Regions from separate parts of the Clostridium pabulibutyricum genome, predicted to be linked through region 1. Evidence: riboswitches for the same ligand, from Rfam matches in the RefSeq annotation. Region 1 holds a riboswitch; the other holds the start of a gene.
What was found. A riboswitch is a leader RNA that binds a small molecule or an ion and turns the genes downstream of it on or off. The one in region 1 is predicted to bind cyclic di-GMP.

Region 2: another riboswitch for cyclic di-GMP. It lies ahead of AC4CVH_RS05655 (glycosyltransferase); the one in region 1 lies ahead of AC4CVH_RS14205 (methyl-accepting chemotaxis protein).

Annotation. Positions count from the first base shown of each region.
Region 1 covers NZ_JBZAYZ010000016.1:58,868-66,821, reverse strand. The annotation lists gene AC4CVH_RS14215 (LacI family DNA-binding transcriptional regulator) at 1-655, shown strand, start outside; gene AC4CVH_RS14210 (sulfite exporter TauE/SafE family protein) at 698-1,441, opposite strand; gene AC4CVH_RS14205 (methyl-accepting chemotaxis protein) at 1,697-3,229, opposite strand; cyclic di-GMP riboswitch class I at 3,418-3,506, opposite strand; gene AC4CVH_RS14200 (GntP family permease) at 3,696-5,048, opposite strand; gene AC4CVH_RS14195 (YjhG/YagF family D-xylonate dehydratase) at 5,094-7,070, opposite strand; gene AC4CVH_RS14190 (dihydrodipicolinate synthase family protein) at 7,255-7,954, opposite strand, start outside.
Region 2 covers NZ_JBZAYZ010000003.1:104,472-112,425, reverse strand. The annotation lists gene rfbB (dTDP-glucose 4,6-dehydratase) at 1-119, shown strand, start outside; gene rfbA (glucose-1-phosphate thymidylyltransferase RfbA) at 140-1,012, shown strand; gene rfbD (dTDP-4-dehydrorhamnose reductase) at 1,035-1,913, shown strand; gene rfbC (dTDP-4-dehydrorhamnose 3,5-epimerase) at 1,915-2,472, shown strand; cyclic di-GMP riboswitch class II at 2,616-2,697, shown strand; gene AC4CVH_RS05655 (glycosyltransferase) at 2,765-3,826, shown strand; gene AC4CVH_RS05650 (hypothetical protein) at 3,846-5,402, shown strand; gene AC4CVH_RS05645 (cyclic di-GMP-binding domain-containing protein, MshE-related) at 5,415-7,658, shown strand; gene AC4CVH_RS05640 (cellulose biosynthesis cyclic di-GMP-binding regulatory protein BcsB) at 7,651-7,954, shown strand, end outside.

The DNA of each region.
Region 1 (7,954 bases):
AGTAGACGGGGTGTTGATTCTTGGACGATTTAATTTAAATCTTTCTAATTTTATAAAAAAGCATTATAAAAATGTAGTTTTTGCAGGACTCAACAGTATTGATTTATCCTACAATTATGATCAAGTGATCTGTGACGGTTACAAGGCATCTATTGCAGCTGTAAAACATATAGCCTCTTTGTTCCATACCAATATAAGCTACATTGGTGAGACTAAAAATGAAGTTCGCTTTAAAGGTTTCATGGATGCCATGAAAGAATTAAGCCTTTCTATCAACAGCAAAAATATTATCAATACTCATTTATCTACTCACGGCGGATATAAGGGTGCTCAGAAACTTTTAGATAATAACACACATACAACTGCAATACTTTGTGCTAATGATATAACTGCAATTGGTGCTTTGAAAGCACTTAAAGAAAATGGGATATGCGTACCAAAAGACATTTCCATTATAAGTATTGATGATATAAGTATGTCTCAATATGTCTCGCCGATGCTTACGACTGTTCACATTCCAATAGAACAGCTTGGAAAAATGGCCTGTAAAACATTAATCGATCGAATTGAACGTGGACATAGTATTCCTATTAAGCTCGAAATTCCCTTCAATATAACGAAACGTGAGAGTTGCGCAATTAAAAACTTGCTTTAAAACAGTAGTTTAAAGCAAGTTTTTAATAGTTTATCAACTTAATTATGATACAAATTTCATGATTCCTACTACAAATAAAAATCCTATTGTAATCTTAGTTAGTAAGCTTTTTGATATTCTTTTAAAGGCCTTAAGTCCTATCCATGTAGATAAAAATAATACTATTAATGCTAATGCAGAAAACTCTAAAGTTGTAGCTGTTATATTTCCACGGTATATATGCTGACCTATCAAAATCATATTTACAATAGTAAATGTTACCTGCATATTTATGTTATAATCATTTTTATCTTCAAATATGCTATGATAATAAAATACAACCGGCGGCCCTCCTATCCCCAACATTCCGCCTGTGATTCCACTTATCCCGCCTATAATAGCACTATTCATGTTGCTAAATTTTATATTATGTCTTCCATACTCCATATATATAAATAATAATGCAAAAAATATCAATGTTATTCCAAGAGACATTCTTAAAACGTTATTGACAACACTAAAGAGCAAATTTGTACCAATAATCTGAAAAATAATAAAAAACATAGTTGTAATAAAAATTTTTCTTATATCCAATTTGCCTTTAATTCCTATCATAATTCCTAAACTAATGAGCAGAGATAACAGCGCGCTTATTCCAACAGACATTTGATATCCCAACAAATTAGGCAAAAAACACATGAGTATTATCCCAAATCCAAATCCTGTCACTCCATGAATAAATGCAGCAACAAAAATTATCAGTAAAAAACTCAATATTCCACCCACATTTAAAAAAGTATTAAACATAATATTTACTCCCTGATTTAATTAAATATTTTAAGACCTTATTTTTTCTGCCTATATAAGTTATATTATCACAGTTTTTTTCGTTTCCTTTTATTTTTTACTATAACGTTTGACTAGTCTCAATTGTTTTTCATTCTAACAAATAATATAAAAAGCACCATAAAGCATTAAATTACATGGCTTTATGGTGCTTTCAAAATTCTACAGTAGTTAGAAAACTTCACGAATCAAATATATATTATATCCGTTCACAATCTACTGAATAAGTTTATTTAAATCTTCTGTAATATTTTTGAGTTCATTTACATTAGCCTCAATTTCCTCACCGGCAGCAGCGTTTTGTGATATTGTGCCTGCTATGGTGTCATATTGCGATATAGTATTTTTAGTTATAGTTGATATTTCTTCATTAAATTGTACAGCATTTTTAGTCTCCGAAAATAGTGTATTTGATGCTTCATTTATATCAATTATATTGCTGCTGAATGATTTCAAATGAACATTCATATCATTTATCCTGCCAACAGTTTCATTTATAATGTAATTTCCAGTTTGAGATTCTTTATTGTTATTACTCATTTGATCTTGAACTGTATTAATCTTGTTTTTTAACTCGTTTATTATTGTGCTTGCTTGCAAAAGAGACTGTTTTGTTCCTTCTGCAAGTTTTCTGATTTCATCTGCTACAACAGCAAAACCTTTACCGTATTCACCTGCTCTTGCAGCTTCAATTGAAGCATTTAAAGCAAGAAGATTAGTCTGCTCGGATATATCTCCAATTAACTTTAATATTTCATCAACCTCAGCTGATTTTTGCTCAAGATCCTTTGTAGATTTAAAAGTATCTGCTATTTCATCTTTTATATTGGAAATAATTGAAATTGTATCATTCAATGACTTCTGGTTTTTATCTGTAATTTGAATAATGTCATTTATCTTCTTTTCACTGTCTCTTGCCTTATCAACAACAATTTCATTTGCTTTCAACAACATATCCAATATATTTTTATTTTTATTTGATTTATCAAGCATATCATCTGAATTTTGTGAAGCAAGGCTTGTTACATCTGAAACCTCAACAAGAGAGCTTGTTTGTTCTTCAATTGCAGCACTTAAATTCGTGCTTGATGATAATACCGTATTGGAAACTTCAGATATTTTATCAAAAATACCAAGCAGTTTTTCGTTTTCTTTATTAATTTCAATCTCTTTCTTAGCAATTGATTCCAACAATTTCGATGCCATATATACCATTATATAAATAAGTGCAAAGGTAATACCTATACTAACTACGGTCATATATAATTCCGCACTTGCCATCTTGCCACGCATAAGTATGGATGGATTATGAAAAAATACTACAGCTACACACAAACAGCTTAATATTATTGAACCTATTACCATTTTAATGTCAAAAAACAGTGCTCCAAGTATAACAAAAAATATAACTATGAGCCAAACAGAATTTAAATGCATAGTAAAGTTAAGATATAAATACTGAAAGTATGTTATCAAAAGAATTAAACCTTTGGTAGTATTTAACGCTTTCGAATCTTTATTGTCTGAATTGATTACCCATTTGTAACACTTATAAAATATAACTCCATAAATAACAACAAGTATTCCAAGTACAATCAATGAATTTAATGTTATTTCATTATTTATGCCAATTAATTTCATACCAGAAAAGCACATAAAAGACATAACACAACAAACCATATAAATTATTAGAACTACTTTTAGAGATTTTTTATTAAACATTTCTTGAAAATTTTCTTTACCTTCCATCTGATACCTCCACCACATAATTTTGTACAACTTAATATTCACATAACATTCATTATCAATTAGTTTGCAGTATTCATTAATTTCCCCAAAATAACTATTGATAACTCTTACCTATAAAATAAAAAAGTGTCTATTATTTATGATAAATAATAGACACTAATACACATAATCCTTTAAAATCAAACAAATTCAGCAACCTGGCAATCATAGGAAAACTATTTCCTTAAGACCCATAGCTTTGCGACCTTGTCTTTCGGCAAGTGTGCTATTATAAATATTTACATAAGTTATATTACACCCAATTTTTATAAAATTCAATGCAATATTTCCATTTTTCTCTTAAAATATTAAATTTTTAAGATTTATTTCTACATTTTTCCTCACAAAATTACGCAAATTACATAATAAATAGGGAATTGAAAATACAATGATTTCAATCCCCTATTTATGAATTATATAGTCATATTTATATAAATATGTTTAATATCAGTATAAATATTAATCCTACTACAGATAAAACTGTAGACATTAATGTCCATGTCGAAAAAGTTTCCTTCATGCTAAATCCAAAATACTCCTTAACTATCCAGAAACTTGCATCATTTACATGAGATGCAATAGCGCTTCCACAACCTGTTGCAAGTGTTACTAAAGCGAGATTAACATCACCATAACTTGCAAGCATCGGAATAACAAGTCCCGACGTTGAAAGTGCCGCAACTGTAGCTGATCCTAATGCAATACGCAAAATTGCAGCAACTGTCCATGCAAGAAGTAAAGGTGATACCGAACTTCCATTAAACAATGAAGCTATATACTTTCCTACCCCTGCATCTATGAGAACTTCTTTAAAAGCTCCGCCTCCGCCTATAATCAAAATCATCATTCCTATTGATGCGGCTGCAGCTGCACATGTATCTCCAACCTGTTTTACAGGAATCTTTCTCCTTATTCCCATAGTATAAATTGCAACTATCAAAGAAATTAGCATTGCTGTATCAGGATTTCCTATAAAACTTACAATTTCGAAAAATGAATTGTCTTTGACACCAGCCATCTTTTGAGCCATTGAAATTACAGTAGAAATCATCATCAAAATTACCGGAAACATTGCAGTCAATAAACTAACTCCAAATCCAGGTGTATCCTCCAATTTGAATGTTTTTTGATCACCAATGAAATCACCTGATTCAGCATCTTTTTCAAAAGCACTTGGTATAATCTTTTTGTCTATCTTAGTAAATAAAAGGCCTGATATAATAACTGTTGGTATTGCTATCAAAATACCATACACTAAAACCGTTCCAATATCTGCACCATATGCACCTGCTATTACTGTAGGACCTGGATGCGGTGGTAAAAAACAATGAGTTACAAGCAATGATGCAAGCATAGGAATACCGAGATATATTGGAGATATCTTTAATTCTTTTGCAATCGAGAATATAATTGGAAGAAGTAAAACCAATCCTACCTCAAAGAACATTGCTATTCCAACAACAAATGATGCAACTATAACAGCCAGCTGAATCTTTTTTACTCCAAACTTGTTAATCAAAGTCATGGCAATTCTATGCGCTCCACCAGAATCTGCAACAAGTCTTCCAAGCATGGCTCCAAGTCCAAATATCAGAGCTATATGTCCAAGTGTACTTCCCATACCACTTTCAATACTTGAAACAACTTTTCCAAGTGGCATTCCAAGCCCCAATGCCACAACAAATGAAACAATCAACAATGAAAGAAATGTATTCAGTTTAAACTTAGAAATTAATACGATTAAGAACACTACGCCTAGTCCTACTATAAATAAAGGCATACTATATTCCTCCCAACTATTTGGTTTTATAAAAATTAACTACCACTATTTATCCATGTTTAATGATTTCCTACCAGCTTCTATTACCTCAATAATCTTATCTACATCATAGACGCTTCCTCTCCATGTTCCTCCACTTACAGACTGAAGTGCAGCCCATAACTTAGTATCCTTAGGAAGATCTGGATCAGGTTGAAGACCTTCATGAAGCTCACGAGCTTTTAAAACCTTGGCACCTTCCTCATAAGAAAGCCTGTTGCCCTCGGTTCCTATAAAATTAATTGAGCCTTCAAGTTTATTTGTATCAACTATTATTTCCACAATATCATCATCTTTTAACTTTCCAATAGGGCCTCCTGCCAATGCCTCAGGTCCAACATGTCCAAAGCAGGCTCCAGTTGAAACACCGGAAAAACGTGCATCTGTAATTAAAGAAACATGCTTTCCAAAAGGTAAATGTTTAAGTGCCGAGGTTAACTGATATGTTTCCTCCATTCCTGTTCCCATAGGACCTCCGCCCATTACAATCATTATGTCTCCAGCCTTTATATTTCCACCTTCTTTAAGCACTTTAATAGCTGCTTTCTCAGATGTAAACACCCTGACTGTTCCAGTGTGTCTGAATACTCCATCATCATCTATAACTGACGGATCAATAGCTGTTGATTTTACTACGGAACCTTCCGGTGCAATATTTCCAACAGGAAAAGTTACTGTTGATGTTAATCCTCTCTTCTTAGCCTTTTCAGGATTCATTATAATTTCATCTGGATTTATTCCATCTATCTCTACAAGACGCTGTCTGCATTGTTTACGTCTTTCTGATTTTTCCCACCAGTCAAGATTTTCTCCAAGTGTTTCTCCTGTAACTGTAAGGACATCCTCATGAAGCAGACCAAGTTTTCTCAAATGAAGCATTACCTCTGGAACTCCTCCTGCCAAAAATGCACTTACTGTAGGATAATTAACAGGTCCTATAGGAAGAACACTTACAAGACGAGGTACCTTTTTGTTTATCCTTGACCAGTCTTCTACTGTAGGAACTCTACATCCTGCTGCATATGCAATTGCCGGAAGGTGAAGAAGCAGATTCGTTGATCCCCCAAAAGCGGCATGTACAACCATTGCATTTTCAATAGCCTTATCTGTGATGATATCCTTTACTGTAGTTTCATTCCTAATCATATCCGAAACTGCCAAAGCTGATTGAACCGCAATATGTTCCCATATTGGCTGACCTGATGGCGCCAAAGCTGAATGAGGCAGTGCTATTCCCAATGCTTCGGAGATAACCTGTGAAGTTCCTGCTGTACCTAAGAATTGACATCCTCCACCTGCTGAAGCACATGCATTACATCCTGCCTTGCAGGCATCTTTAAGAGAAAGCTCATTGTTTGCAAATCTTACTCCGATAGTCTGTACTGTTCCCGCATCTTCCCCATCTATAGGCTGAAGTGTTGATCCTCCTGGAACAATAATTATTGGCAAATCATGCATTGATGCAAGAGCCATCATCATTGCCGGAAGTCCTTTATCGCATGAAGCTACTCCAATTATTCCACGTCTTGTTGGAAGTGACCTTATAAGACGTCTAAACACAATCGCTGCATCATTACGATACGGAAGTGAATCAAACATTCCAGTTGTCCCCTGACTTCTACCGTCACATGGATCTGTTACATATGCCGCATAAGGCACTCCTCCAAGTTTTTTGATTGCTCCGGCTGCAGCTCTCATTTGAACTCCCAGTTCAAAATGTCCTGTATGAAGTCCTACAGCAATTGGAGTACCATCATTATCACGTATTCCACCCTGAGTACTAAGTATTAATACGTTGTCACCCAAAAGCTTGCTTGGTTCCCAACCCATACCTGCATTTAAAGTCATTCCAAATATATTTCCACTAGGTGAATTTTTTAACAATTCAGACGTAAGTGGCAGTGATCCTTTTGGTCCTTCTGAATGAGTTTGAACCTTGTACAAAGATTTGTCTTCATTACTATAAATTTTTTTTAATGACATAATTAATCCCTCTCACATATTTTTATAAAATTAATAAATACTTCTTGAATAGCTTTACATTTAAGGCAAAATGTTTCAAATATCAATGTTTAATGATATAATTATAATTAGTCATCTCTTAATGGTATTTTGTTTTCTGCAAAAACTTTTATATGTCATAAAGCGATGACTTATTATTTTTTAATTATTTCCAATTCATGGCATTTATATATGCAATAACTTTTTTGATAGAATCGCTTTCCTTTTCATTGGCTCTCAAAAGTGGTGTTTTACAGAAGTCTCCAATATCAACCCCTCTTAACATCATTGCTTTTTTTATAATTGGTATAAAACATTCATTTACATCATATAAATCGGCCATCTTGTCGATACATTCCTGGATTTTTGATACCTTTTCCAAGCTTCCGCTATTAAACGATTTTGCCCATTCCGCGAAAATCTCCGGATACACATTGGAAAGTGCACCTATACAACCTGAACCGTTAGAAATCACATTACGTGAAAAATTTTCATCAAATCCCGAGTATATTTCAAAATTAGGAAATTCCTCACCTACAGTATTTATCAACTTCCTAGTATGTGACATTTCAGATACAGTATCCTTATATCCTACAATATTACTGTGCTTTCTCAATAGTTTAAGTGTCAATTCCGGTGATATATCGTGTCCTGTTCTATCTGGAAAATTGTATAAATATATATTGCAATCTACGGCTTCTGATATCTTTCCGTAATAATATTCCAGACTTTCATCTGTCAGCTTGAAATAATAAGGGCTTATTACTATGATATCCTTTGCCCCTGCATTTACAGCATAATTGGAAAGTTCAATAGTATCTTCAATCGTAATACAGCCAGTTCCAATAATAACCTTAGTTCTTTGT
Region 2 (7,954 bases), on a different contig from region 1:
AATTTGAAGTAGGCATAGTAAAAACTATAAAGTGGTATCTTGATAACAAAAAATGGATGGACAGTGTTACTTCAGGCCAGTACAAAAATTATTATAAAAACATGTATGACAAAAGATAGCAGAGAGGAGGAATTTTTATATGCGTAAAGGAATTATACTTGCAGGTGGTTCTGGAACAAGGCTTTATCCTATGACAAAGTCTGTGTCCAAGCAGATACTTCCGGTATATGACAAGCCTATGGTGTATTATCCTCTTTCTGTTTTGATGCTTGCAGGAATAAGGGATATACTTATAATATCAACACCGCGCGATTTGGACTCTTTCAGAGAACTCTTCAGAGACGGCAGTCAGCTGGGACTTAGGTTCAGCTATGAAGTTCAGGAGGAGCCGAGAGGACTTGCAGATGCTTTTATAGTTGGAGAGAAATTCATTGGAAATGACGATGTTTCTCTCGTTCTTGGAGATAATGTGTTTTATGGTTATGGATTTTCTGAAAGGCTTGAGACAGCGTCAAAGAGAAATGGGATATCGACTATTTTCGGATATCATGTAAGCAATCCAAAAGACTTTGGGGTTGTAGAATTTGATGCGGATTTTAATGTAATTTCAATCCAAGAAAAACCCGCTGTTCCAAAGTCTGATTATGCCGTTCCCGGACTTTATTTTTACGACAATGATGTCGTTGAAATTGCAAAATCAATAAAACCTTCAAAAAGGGGAGAAATTGAGATCACAGACATAAACAATGAATATTTAAAACAGGAAAGGCTGAAGGTTGAACTTTTTGGAAGGGGCATGGCATGGCTTGATACCGGTACGCCTTCGGGACTTTTAAGTGCGGCAAATTTTGTTGAGGCGGTACAGACAAGACAGGGACTTTATGTTTCGTGTATAGAGGAAATTGCATACAGAAAAGGGTATATAGATGAGAAACAGCTTTTAAAGCTTGCAGAACCACTTAAGAAAGTTGATTATGGAAAATATCTTTTAGGTCTTTTGAAGTTAAAATAACTTTTTACGGAGATGATTTAAAATGAGAATAATTGTTACAGGTGCAGGGGGACAGCTGGCATCCGAGATTTCTTCCATTTTGAAGGATGGAAAATCTGAAATTGGGAAAATAGACGGGATTTATTCCAACTCAAGTATAGAATTTTTTTCAAGAGATGAACTTGATATATCCAGGTATAATGATGTTATGAATTACATTGTCGGATTAAAACCGGATGTAATAATAAATTGTGCAGCCTATACAAATGTAGATGGCTGTGAGGAGAATCAAGATAAGGCGTTTTCTGTAAATTCTGTTGGGCCTAGAAATCTTGCACTGGCGGCAAAAAAAACGGGTGCAAAACTTATGCACATATCCACAGACTATGTGTTCAGTGGAAAAGGAAGTGTTCCGTTTAGGGAATATGATATCCCGAGTCCATCAAGTGTTTACGGAAAAACAAAACTTCTTGGCGAAAGTTATATACGTGAAAACACAGAAAGATATTTTATAGTAAGAACATCCTGGCTTTACGGAAAATACGGAAAGAATTTTGTGTATACGATTCTTAAAGCCGCAAAGGAGCGAGGACATCTTGATGTAGTAAATGACCAGAGGGGAAATCCAACAAATGCAAATGATCTTGGACATCATATTCTTAAAATGCTGCTTACGGATGAATATGGAGTATATCACTGTACTGGAAAAGGCGAGTGCAGCTGGTATGATTTTGCGTCGAAGATTGTGGAGTATGCAAAAATAAACTGCAGTGTGTCTCCAATGACCTCGAACAAGCTTGAAAGAAAGGCAAAACGGCCTGAATATTCATCCCTTGACAACATGATGCTTAGGTGTACTGTGGGAGATGAAATGAGAAACTGGGAGGATGCTCTTAAATCATTTATAGAGGGGATGAATTGATATGGGAAAATTTAAATTTCAAGGTACGGATATTGAAGGTGTATATATAATAGAAATAGGTGTTTTTGGAGACAATCGAGGTTATTTTATGGAAACATACAATTACAATGATTTTAAAGAAGCTGGACTTGATATGAAATTTGTTCAGGATAACCAGTCGAAGTCTTCAAAAGGAGTCCTAAGAGGGCTTCATTTTCAGAAAAAACATTCTCAGGGGAAACTTGTCCGTGTAGTAAAAGGAGAAGTTTTTGATGTGGCGGTAGATCTTAGAGTAAATTCAAAGACCTATGGAAAGTGGGTAGGGGTTACGCTTTCAGAAGAAAATAAAAAACAGTTTTATATACCGAAAGGTTTTGCCCATGGCTTTCTTGTACTTTCGGAAGAGGCAGAGTTTTGTTATAAATGTACTGATTTTTATCATCCTGAGGATGAAGGCGGACTTATCTGGAATGATCCCGATATTGCCATAAAATGGCCGCTGGAGAATATAGGCATGGAGAATATTATATTCTCGAAGAAGGATAAATTGTGGCCAGGATTGAATAAGTTGAATATATGAATTTTTGCAATCATTTCACCAAAAGTGAAGCTGCGACAATAGTAGAAAATATTATATATTAAGCCAAAATAAATTGTGATTAAATTTTCAGAATTCGAATATTCGGGATTTTATAAGCACTCAAACTGTGATATAATCATAATATATTTGTGGAAGCGAGGAACTATATAGTTATTTGGGCACTTTATATATAGTGAGCTAGTAGTGCAACCGACCAACTTTTAAAAGTTAGGTCGGTTTATTTTTTGCAGTTTATTTACTTGTCTATATAATTTTGAGGAAGTGATTTCTCGTGGTAAGTATAGTAATACCAACATTCAATGAACAAATAAATGTCATAAAGATTACAAATAGAATAAAGAAAGCATTTAAAGACACTGAAGACTATGAAGTTATATTTGTAGATGACAGTACGGACAACACGGTGGAATATCTTGATACTTTAAAAAAGACGAATCATAATGTAAAATATCTTCATAGACAAGATAAAAATGGACTTGCCTCAGCAGTTGTGTCGGGTATAGACATGAGCAGTGGTGAGATCATTGCAGTTATGGACTCGGATCTTCAGCATCCACCGGAACTTTTGCCTGATATGGTAAGATGTGTAGAAGAAGGCTGCGATATTGTAATTCCAAGCAGGCATCTTTTAGGTGGCGATGAATACGGTCTTGGCATTTTTAGGAAGATTGTTTCGCATACGGCGGCTCTTATAGGAAAATTGTTTTTGAAAGAACTCAGAGGCATAAGTGATCCTACAGGGGGATTTTTCGCCTTTAGAAAAAAGATAGTGAATAATGTGGAATTGAAGCCTGTCGGATGGAAGATACTTATGGAAATTCTTGTCCGCGGCAGATATGAAAGTGTTTTGGAAATACCTTATAAATTTGAAAAAAGGCAGTATGGAAAATCAAAGATGTCCTTTGCCGAACAGATCAATTATTTGAAACATATTTTTAACTTGGTAAGGTATAGTCCCGAAGACAGAAGGATATTCATTTTTGCCATGGTAGGTATTGCAGGAGTATTTGTCAACATGATATTTTACAATATTTTTGTATTTCATGGTGTATCTGTAGAAATTTCAGGTACGGTTTCAGCTTTTATTGCCATGATTGGAAATTTTATTTTGAACAGAAATATTACATGGAAAGATAAAAAGACGGTAAGATTGTTTTCCGAGGCCTTTAAATTTATTGTTGTTTCACTTTGCGGAATAATTATAAACATAGTTATATTGAGTTGTTTACACTACAGACTCGGAATTAATTATAATATTGCAAATTTGACGGGCATTTTTGGTGCGGTGTTCTGGAATTACAACCTTAACAGACTATGGACGTGGAAAAAATAATTCAAGGAGATTTTAAGCTATGGCAAAGAGTTATAACAAGCCTGAATTCTCAAAATTACCACTTAAGAATTCGATTTATGTATTTTTAATAGTATTTGTACTTGAATTTGCAGGAGGAATTTATCTTGGATATTTTAAGGGCATACTTTTAAATGATGCATTCAGCAGGACGGCCAATGCTTTCTATGTGCTGTATGTGAAACCCTTGAGGCTTGCATCTGTTGGATTTGTATGGAATCCTCTTCCGAGCATAATGCAGCTCCCGCTTGTTGAAATGTCCAAACTTTGGAGGCCAATTGTGTCTTCAGGCATTTCAAGTTCTTTTGTAACGGCAGTTTCTGCGGCTTTTGGCGCTGTCATACTTTTAAAGGCATTTGTACATTTGGGTGTTGAAAGAAAATATTATATTCCTTTGACAGTTTTGTATGCTGCAAATCCGTTTATATTTTTTTATGGAATGAATGGCATGAGCGAAGAGGTATTCTTTATATTTGTGATATATGCTGTGACGAACCTTACCTTCTGGATGAAGGAGGGGAAGCCCGAATACATTGTAAAGATAGCCTTTTCACTTACTCTTGCCTTCTTTTGCAGGTATGAGGCAATACCATTTGCAGCAGGGATAGGACTTGCGGTACTTGTGAATATATTTTTGAATAAAAACGAAAAGAAGTTTGTGCCGGAAAACATAAAACATGAAAGATATTATTATGCGGAAGGGACTGCAATAGTACTGTATGCTCCTTTGATATACGGCATACTCATATGGGTGTTTTTGAACTGGACAATAACTGGAAATCCGCTCTATTTTTTGAATTCCAGCTATTCCAATGAAGCCCAAAGTCAGCTTACAAGGCCAGTTGGTTCGCTTTTTGCAATATTGAAGTATGTATTTGTAAGGTCTCTTCCTTTCCTGCCGCTTTTCTTTGGTGTTGTAGTTGAAAGATTTGCTACAAGAAGGCTTTTAAAAAGTGATTTTTTTATGTTGTGTGCAATTGCTGCATCACTTATATCTTTTCATTTTTTGATGCTTGTTAAAGGAAGTTCTTATGGATGGCTCAGGTTTTTTTCATATGTGCTTCCAATAACTGCAGCATGGATTCCATATGAGATTTCCGATGCAAAAGAGGTGTTTAGACGTGATGTATCATTGATTTTGGTTGTGGCACTTCTTGTATCCGGTATATTTACAGCAAAGGCTCTTTCAGATCCTGTTCTTGCAGTGGAAGAACAGACTGCTGTAGTGAGCAGCAGGTATTTGGACATTTCCAAAACTATAAATGATGAACTTTCCGATAATAGAGTAATGATGGATTCTTTTGTTACGTCTTCAATTATTTTAAACGTGAAAAATACGGATAACCTTATAATAAGCAACAGTTTATATTTTAATACATATATTAAGGACCCGGCAAAGTACAATATACAATATATAATCGTGCCTGATCCAAATTCGGGTGTGGGGTCTCTTGACGCATTCAATGTAAGGTATCCGGATTTGTATAAAAATGGTGCAGAATGGTGCACTTTGTACAAAGAATTTGATGGATACAAGATATTCAAGGTTATAGATTAGGGGGTGCTGCAGGTGTTAGAAGAAAAAAATACTGACAAAATTGGAAACAGACTTCTTAATATGGGCTATATAACTGTGGATCAATTAAAACTTGCACTGGATTATCAGAAAGAGCACGGGGGGCTCATGGGAGAGGTGCTTGTAGAGAATAACTTTATCTCAAGAAACGAACTTGATAGGTTTATAAATACAGACAAGTTTTCGAGACTTGGAGAAAAGCTTCTTCAGGAGAAACTTATAGACAGGGAACAATTAAACTCTGCCATGGAATATCAAAGAGAGAATGGTGGACGTATAGGTGATATTCTTGTTTATCGGGATTATATTAAAAAGGATGAACTTGAAGGTTTTTTGAAAAATAGAAACAAGGACAGGCTACCTATAGGGGAGATGCTGGTTAAAAAAGGAAAAATAACAAATGAGCAGCTTCAAAGAGCAGTTGAGCTTCAGAAAAAAAGCGGGGGAAGGCTTGGAGAAGTACTTCTGTTTCTAAAATATATAACTCCGAAAGACTTGTATAATGATCTTGCAATACAGGGCAGCATCGGAAGAGTTGGCAAAAGGACAAATCTCAGGAATTCATGGAAGCTTCCCTATGACATTGCACTTAAACACAATGCGATAATAATAAATGAAAGAGATGATATATACCTTCTTGCTGTAAGGGAGATACTGCCGGCAAGTTCGGTGTCTGAAATTGAATCATACCTTGACAAGCCTGTGGAGCAGGTACTTGCTACCATGGTTGAGATAGATAACTTCTGGGAACAGGTATATGGTTATACGCAAACGGAAAAAAGTGTGTTTGAGCTTTATGAAAATGAACCTGAAAACTCTGCTATCGTAACATTTTCACAAAATCAGCAGATTGTAGTTTTAATTGTGCTTATACTGCTTGTGATCTTGATAATATTGAATTATAAAATTGCCTTTTTTTCAATAAACCTGTTTTTTCAGATTATATATGCTATTATGACCGTACTCAAACTTGTAATTGTCCTTAAAGGCTCCAACAGGGACGCACAGCTTAGATTTACCAGGGAGGAAATGGATTCGATTGACGAGAAGGAGCTTCCTGTATATACAATACTTGTTCCGGTGTATAAAGAAAAAGAGGTGATAAAGAGTTTGATTGGCAATATACAAAACTTTGATTATCCACAGTACAAGCTGGATGTGTGTATACTCCTCGAAAAGGATGATACTGAAACCCTCGAGGTTTTAAATAACATGAAGCTTCCTGAAAACTACAGGATTATGATTGTACCGGACTGCAAGCCTAAAACAAAACCAAAGGCGTGCAATTACGGCCTTATAAGGGCAAAAGGAGAGTATGTTGTCATATACGATGCAGAAGACAGGCCTGAGATGGATCAGCTTAAGAAAGTGTATCTTTCCTACAAGAAACTTCCCGATGAATTTGTGTGCATTCAGGCAAAGCTGAATTATTTCAACAGCAGCCAGAATATACTTACAAAATGGTTTACACAAGAGTACAGCATGTGGTTTGAACTTCTTCTTGTAGGGATAATGCAAATTAAGACGCCTATACCTCTTGGTGGAACGTCAAATCACTTCAAGGTGGATTTCTTGAGGGAAGTTGGTGCCTGGGATCCTTTTAATGTAACGGAGGATGCGGACCTTGGCGTAAGACTTTTTAAGAAGGGGTACAAGACAGCGGTTGTGGATTCTCGTACCTGGGAGGAAGCAAACTCCCGTCTTGGAAACTGGATAAGACAGAGATCCAGGTGGATAAAGGGATATATGCAGACATGGCTTGTTCATATGAGGCATCCGATTGAATTGTACAGATCTCTTGGACTGCAGGGATTTATAGGATATCAGGCTATGGTTCTTGGAACGCCGCTCCTTCCAATTATAAATCCTTTTTTCTGGCTTATGCTTGTATGGTGGTATATGACCAAGGCATTGTGGATAAAGTCGATGTTCCCGGGGGCATTTTACTATATTGCAGCTATTCAGCTTTTCTTTGGAAATTTTATGTTTACCTATACAAATACAGTTGGCATGTACTGGGTTACAAGAGATTGTGCACTGAAAAAAAAGCAGCCTTTTTCCTACGGGCTTATAAAGTATGCAATTTTAACTCCAGTATACTGGATGCTTATGAGTGTTGCTGCATACAAGGCATTGTTTCAGCTTATAAAGAACCCTTTTTACTGGGAGAAAACGGATCATGGACTTGCATCTGAATCTGGAGACAAGAGCAATTTGAAGGAGGAAGCACATGTTTAAGAGGATTAAAGCAAGAAGAAAGTATTTTTTAATGTTTTTATTTGTAACAATTATATATTTTATGTCTGCCGGCGTAAGTGCAAAGTCCGCTTCAGAAAGTACAACCCTGCATAATTATGATGTGAAGCTTTTTGACAACAGCCAGAATTTCAATATGCCGAGAAATAATGCCTCCTATTATTTTTATATACCTGATGGAGCTGTGCTTGACAATAATTGCTATGTAAATATACATTATTCAGTTTCAGGCACTCTTATAGATGACCATTCAAGTATGTCTCTTAGTATAAACGGCA